DNA from 2 places in the Thiomicrorhabdus sp. genome. Region 2 is predicted to be linked to the other one. Evidence: riboswitches for the same ligand, from Rfam matches in the RefSeq annotation. Region 2 holds a riboswitch; the other holds the start of a gene.
What was found. A riboswitch is a leader RNA that binds a small molecule or an ion and turns the genes downstream of it on or off. The one in region 2 is predicted to bind thiamine pyrophosphate.
Positions count from the first base shown of each region.

Region 1: another riboswitch for thiamine pyrophosphate. It lies ahead of ACORJQ_RS05695 (TonB-dependent receptor); the one in region 2 lies ahead of thiC (phosphomethylpyrimidine synthase ThiC).

Region 1 is NZ_OY759719.1:1,320,063-1,323,495, forward strand. It holds gene ACORJQ_RS05690 (YkoF family thiamine/hydroxymethylpyrimidine-binding protein) at 1-126, opposite strand, end outside; gene ACORJQ_RS05695 (TonB-dependent receptor) at 173-2,212, opposite strand; TPP riboswitch at 2,310-2,418, opposite strand; gene ACORJQ_RS05700 (HDOD domain-containing protein) at 2,565-3,433, shown strand, end outside.
Region 2 is NZ_OY759719.1:1,784,310-1,787,742, reverse strand. It holds gene ACORJQ_RS07920 (DUF3087 family protein) at 1-79, opposite strand, end outside; gene ACORJQ_RS07915 (tetratricopeptide repeat protein) at 279-1,130, opposite strand; TPP riboswitch at 1,276-1,374, shown strand; gene thiC (phosphomethylpyrimidine synthase ThiC) at 1,602-3,433, shown strand, end outside.

The DNA of each region.
Region 1 (3,433 bases), 460 kb from region 2:
CGTGCTCATTGCGTTCACAGTCACAGTGGTATTAGGCATATCTTTAATATCATCTATAAATTTCTTTACCGAAGCTCTATAGCTTTCTTGCAAAGGGTAGAGGCTTATATCAACTGAAATTTTCATTTATGTAAGCTCCAAAAAAGGGGCTCATTAGAGCCCGTTGTCTTTATTAAAAATAAACTCTTCCTGTAACACCGATTTGACGCGGGTCGCCTAAACGGTAATATTCTGAAGGATTTGTATACGGTGCGTTAAAGTCGAAATAGTATCCACGAGTGGCATATTTTTCATCAGTAATGTTTTTTGCCCAAAGATAAATTTCGTAATCTTTATTTTCATACCCTATACGAGCATTGATTAAATGGTATGGTTTAGATTCTGCTGAATGGGTGGTATCAAAATAAAATTTATCAACCGCAGTGATATCTGTTTGAGCATAAAATCCATTATTTGAACGGTACTTAGCACCGATATTTAACTGATAGTTAGGAGCATGAGCAAGCTCTCGATTACTAACATCGAATCCAGTATTTAATGGTGTTCCAGATACATTGGTTTGTAGTAAGCCAACGCTTCCGTAAAAATTAAAGGCGTTTGTTGCCTGCCAATTAAAGTCGGCTTCAAGTCCATAATTAGATGCTGTATCAAAGTTTTCTGTATAAAACACCCAGTTAGTACCACTGTTTGGATCATAGCTATAGCCATCTATTTGAGGGTTGTGGCGATCCATGTAGAAGGCCGTTATATTGGTTGTAAGCTTGTATTTTTGGAAATTAGAATTTAATCCAATTTCATAATTCATCAGTGTTTCGGCGTCATAGCTTAAGTATTTATCTGGTGTTCCAGCAGGTTGGCCTGCATTAAAGCCACCAGCTTTATATCCACGTGTTACTCCAGCATAGGCTGTATATGTTGGATTATAAATATAGCGATAAGTTAAGCTGGCTCCCCAAAGAGTCTCATTTGGTGAATAGTCTTCATTTGCATTATTTGAAAAGCTGCTATTATCATTTTCTAGACGTAAGCTAGCACTAATGGTTGCTTTTGAAGACATGGCATAATCAAGTTGGCCAAAGCCAGCTAATTTGGTCATGCTGAAGTCACTGCTAGATGTGCCGTAATATTCAGTCTTGTTTTTTTCATCTAGTTTTGAAGCATAAACACCAATTAGCCAATCGGTATTTCCATTAATTTTAGAGCTTTCATTAGACGTAAGTCTTACTTCTTGACTATAGGTGTTACGACTTTTGGTGTTTGAGTAGGTACCATATGAATTGGCTGTCCAGTCTTCATCATAGCTATAACGCATATCTGAAATAACCATACTGGTTTTGCTTGTTAAGGTAAAGTTTGGATTTGCTTTAGATACTAGCTTTACAGAGCCGCCATTAGAAAGTTGAGTGTCTTTACCTGGTTGGTCACTTAACGTAGTAAATGTATTATCTCTTGACCAAGCGTCATAACCATTATTTAAGTCTGCATGTAATATTGATACATCAACGGTAGTATCGGAATCAGGGAAGAAGCGTAACTTTCCTCGTAAGGTTAGTTCATCACGTCCATTGGTGTCGGTTCTGTTTAGAGTCTTATTGTCTCTAAAACCGTCACTGTTGTGTTTAAACAGTGAGAAACGGTATTGAGTTGCGTCCTCTTTAGAGCTAACAGGTCCACTAGTCATAAACCCAATTTCTTTTAGGTTATCTTGTCCCAAGCTAGTTTCAGCCATGCTTTCTTGGTATGGCGTAGGATTGTTTGATTCAATATGAATTAAACCACCAATCGCGCTTTGGCCATAACGTGTGTTTTGTGGGCCGCGTAATACTTCAACTTGTTTTACATCAAATAGATTGGCAGCCATACCAATGCCGCTAAAATCCATATCATCAACTGAAAAGCCAACGCTTGAATTTGGTGCACCAGTGTACTCATCTCGTTGTCCAATACCACGTATTTGAATGTGACGAGCATGTGAGCTTTGACCCGAAAAGTTTACGTTAGGCGTTTTTAAAAGGACGTCATCAAATTCAATTGCACCTTGGTCTTGCAGATCTGCTTGGGTTTTTACGTCAACACTGGCAGGTATGTCTTGCTTGCTTGCTTCACGCAAGTCTGCACTGATAACAACAGGTTTGAGTTCGTCTGCAAAAGAGGGATTGCTTGATAATGAGGCGAAAATAGCCAAGGTGATAGGCTTAAGTTTGTTGGTCATGCACTTTCCTTATGGGCAAGAAAAGACAAGTAGATATAGACGAGAAAAGATAAAACTAGCCTGCTCAAAATGCTTGAGCAAACTCAATGATGATCTTTTTGACTAGATAGTGCCTTTCCTACGCCAGTATTATCTGGATCAGGTTCAAAGGGTCTTTCAGTAACTTAGAAATCTCAGGTCGTAAATGACCACCCCTGGCAAATTAAGGTTTTATAATTAATCCTTAATGAGTCGAATATTTGGTTTAAATTTTTTGCGGATTGTACAGTAAATTTGTATAAAATGGAAATCAACTGAATGCTTAGGTGTAGATGTGATTTACATAAGTAAAATTTTATAAAAGGGTCAGTAAATGTCTGAGAGTACAAAACCAAATATTAGCAAAGAGATTATGCAACGTCTTAAATCTTTAGATGATTTACCCCATTTTCCTGATGCACTTATGAGGTTAGAGCAAGCATTAACTGAAAATGAAGATTTGCCTATGCAGGATATCACTCAGCTAGTTGCACAGGATCCGCGTCTAGTTGCTGGCTTAATTGAGATGGCAAATAGTGCAAAATATATGTCGGGTAGCAAAGTAACTGATTTATCAGATGCTGTGACAATGATTGGTTTAAAAGAGATGAGATTGATGGCACATCTCATTAATTATCAAACTTCTTTTAAACGCAAACCTCCCTTTAGCGATACACATTTCCTTAAACACGCATTTTTATCGGCATTAATTGCTCAAAAGTTAGCTCAATATTTAAAGTTAGATGCAGGTGAAGCCTTTTTAGCTGGTCTCATGCGTGATATTGGTGTGTATTTACTCGCCACTGAGGATAGAGATAAATATTTGGAAGTTATTAAAGAAACAGATTTTGATATCTCCAAATTGCCACAGGCTGAAAACAAAATGTTTGGTACTTACCATGCATTAATGAGTGCTCGATTATTACAAGAATGGACGTTCCCAAATGAGGTGTTAATGGGGGTGGCGTTTCACCACAATCCAGAGAAAGCAGACCCTCGTTTTCAGCCTTTTGCTTATTTAACATTTTTGGCTGAACATGCTGTATTCAGATTAGGTTTTGATAACGGTATAGCAGATATTTTAGAAGGTGACATAGAAAACCCTCCCGCAAAACTTATAGAAGCCTTAGCTTTTTTTGATATGAGTATTGAAACGTACGATGAAATATCCCAGCTTGGCTTGGCAGAAGCCGATAAAATGGG
Region 2 (3,433 bases):
AAATTGCCATAACGATTAATGTGGCTTTGCGGGTTTGTTTACGATAAAAAACCGGATCAATCTCTTCAATTTTAAACATATTTTTGCCAACTTATTGTTTGTTGTAATTGGGGTACAGTGTTTTAAGAGCTGTGATTTTACTGAGTTACAACGTTAAAGTCATGTTTTTAGTAAAGTGTTTAGTAAAGTGAATACAAATAAACTGCTTATAACCAATTTATAAGCAGTTGTTGGCTAATATAGTTTATTTTATTAAGTTGATTCACTTTGTCTTGTGGTTATTTTTGAGGAAAGGGCGTAGTTGGTTTTTGGGCTAAGTTATCTAAATCATAGTAACGTTTGCAACCTATTAAAAGGTTTAATTTACAGCTATTACCATAATAGTTTTTGGCTTGATTTAATTGAGGTGGTTGTTGACCGTTTTGTGGTCTTAAGTAATAGTTTCCTAAAATAAAGTTGGCTTGTGCTGAGTTTTGCTTGGCCGCCGATTTTAAAAGCTTTATACCTTTATCCAACTCTGTTTTTTTATCCGAACCTTGCATGACTTTTTTTGCCATTAAAACTTGAGCTTCTGGATTGTTTAGATTGACCGCTTTTTGAAGCCATTCTAAAGCTTTAGTTTCATCTTTTGAGGTACCTTGTCCATTTTGGTATGCCAATACCAGACGAACCATTGCTAAGGCATGACCGCGGGAGGCAGCTTGTTTAAACCAGTAAAACGCTTTTTTAAAATTTTTTGGCGTTCCTAATCCATCGTTATATAGCACTCCAGCATTATATAAGATATCGATGTATGCTGGTTCAGTGAGGTTTTGTTTAAGTATTTGGCGTGCAAGTTTTAGGTGCCAAAAATAGGCGTAATCCATATTCATAATGGCGCTATTTTTTGCATCACCAAAGATTCTAGCCATACTGTAACTGGCTTTTGGGTCACCTTTTAAAGCTAAATGGCAAGCTTGATTTGCTTTTGTTTCTGTGAATACCTTATCACAGGTTTTTGCGTTAAAAGTGCCAGCCGCTTGCAGATTAAAAGAGGCTAAAGCTGATGTTAATGTTAGGGTTAATGTAAACCAAATAGTGCTTAATTTTGTTGTGGCTTTGTATAGGGAATGTTTTTGTATTTTGTACATAATTTTTAATTTTCGATGGCTTAATTATCAATTGCCAACATGGTAAAGCAGATATCAAGATAAGTAAAAAGAATTATCAAAGTGAAGATAATCTTTATTTCAGTAACGGTTTGGCAATGAGTTAAAAAGACTATATACTAGCGTTTGATTTATGTCGGAGTGCCTTTAGGCTGAGATCGCGAAAGCGGGATCCGTAGAACCTGATCTGGATAATGCCAGCGAAGGGAACAATCAGATTAACGCATAACTGTTGCGGTCAAAATGGTTTTAAACCCAGTTTTATAATAGGTTTTAACTAAGCGTTTTAATCAGTGTTTACAGTTACAGATTTACCAGGCCTGGTAAATGATGTGGCTGTGACGTATTTCGATTTTTAACACGTTTGATCTCTTAATCTGAATCTACACGTCTAATAGAGCTCCGCCTTTTAATAATTAAATTTTAATAATTAAAATTAAATAAGGCAGAGTAATGAATTCAAATAACCACAAAACAACAGATCGTCGTCAAAGACGTGCTGAAGCTGAAGCATTTATTCAAAATGTATCGGGTCAATCTTTTCCAAATTCTAAAAAAGTGTATGTTGAGGGTAAATTACACCCAATTAAAGTCGCCATGCGTGAAATTGCTGTAAGCGATTCAATTAGCGGAAGCCGTGATAATCCAACCTATGAGAAAAATGAGGCCATTCCTGTTTACGATACTTCAGGTGTTTACACCGATTCAGAAGTAAAAATCGATGTATATCGAGGGTTACCAAAATTGCGTTCAGAATGGATTGACGCACGTGGTGATGTGGAAGAGTTAGAGTCTGTTACTTCTAAATTTACTCAAGGTCGTTTGGCTAATGAAGGTTTAGACCATATTCGTTTTGATAATCTACCCAATATTAAACGAGCTAAGCAGGGGCAAAATGTTACCCAAATGCATTACGCTCGCCAAGGCATTATTACGCCAGAGATGGAATACATCGCTATTCGTGAAAACATGCGTCGTTCAGAGGTCACTGATAAAGAACTTACGCAGCAACATCCTGGTGAATCTTTTGGTGCCAGTATTCCTAAAATAATCACCCCTGAATTTGTACGTGACGAAGTCGCTCGTGGTCGTGCTGTGATTCCTTGTAATATCAACCACCCTGAATCAGAACCTATGATTATTGGGCGTAATTTTTTAATTAAAGTGAATGCCAATATTGGTAACTCTGCGGTTGGCTCATCTATTCCAGAAGAAGTAGAAAAACTGGTTTGGTCTACCAAATGGGGAGCTGACACGGTAATGGATTTATCTACGGGTAGAAACATTCATGAAACCCGTGAATGGATTATGCGAAATTCGCCAGTTCCAATCGGCACAGTACCAATCTACCAGGCCTTGGAAAAAGTGAATGGCGTAGCCGAAGACTTAACCTGGGAAGTATTTAGAGACACCTTAATTGAACAAGCAGAGCAGGGAGTGGATTACTTTACGATTCACGCTGGCGTGTTATTACGTTATGTACCGATGACCGCAAAACGTGTTACGGGTATCGTCTCGCGTGGTGGGTCAATTATGGCTAAGTGGTGTTTAGCTCATCACCAAGAAAACTTTTTATACACGCACTTTGAAGATATTTGCGAAATCATGAAAGCCTATGACGTGACCTTTTCGTTAGGTGATGGATTACGACCAGGTTCAATTGCCGATGCTAATGATGAAGCACAATTTGCCGAATTAGAAACTTTAGGGGAGCTAACTAAAATTGCTTGGAAACATGATGTTCAGGTGATTATTGAAGGACCTGGACATATTCCATTACACATGATTAAAGAGAATGTAGATAAGCAATTGGTAGAGTGTGGCGAAGCACCTTTTTACACTCTAGGGCCATTAACGACTGATATCGCTCCAGGATATGATCACATTACTTCAGGTATTGGAGCGGCTAATATTGGTTGGTATGGTTGTGCCATGCTTTGTTACGTTACGCCAAAAGAACATTTAGGTTTACCGAATAAAGACGATGTTAAAGAAGGGTTGATGGCCTATAAAATTGCTGCGCATGCAGGTGATTTAGCCAAAGGCCATCCGGGTTCACAAATAAGAGATAACGCTTTATCTAAAGCCCGTTTTGAGTTCCGTTGGGAGGACCAATTTAACTTAGGTTTAGATCCAGAAAGAGCTCGTGAATACCATGATGAAACCATTCCACAAGAGTCAGGGAAAGTCGCTCATTTTTGCTCAATGTGTGGGCCAAAGTTTTGTTCAATGAAAATCAGCCAAGAAGTACGTGACTATGCCAATGAACAAGAAAAAGTGCGACT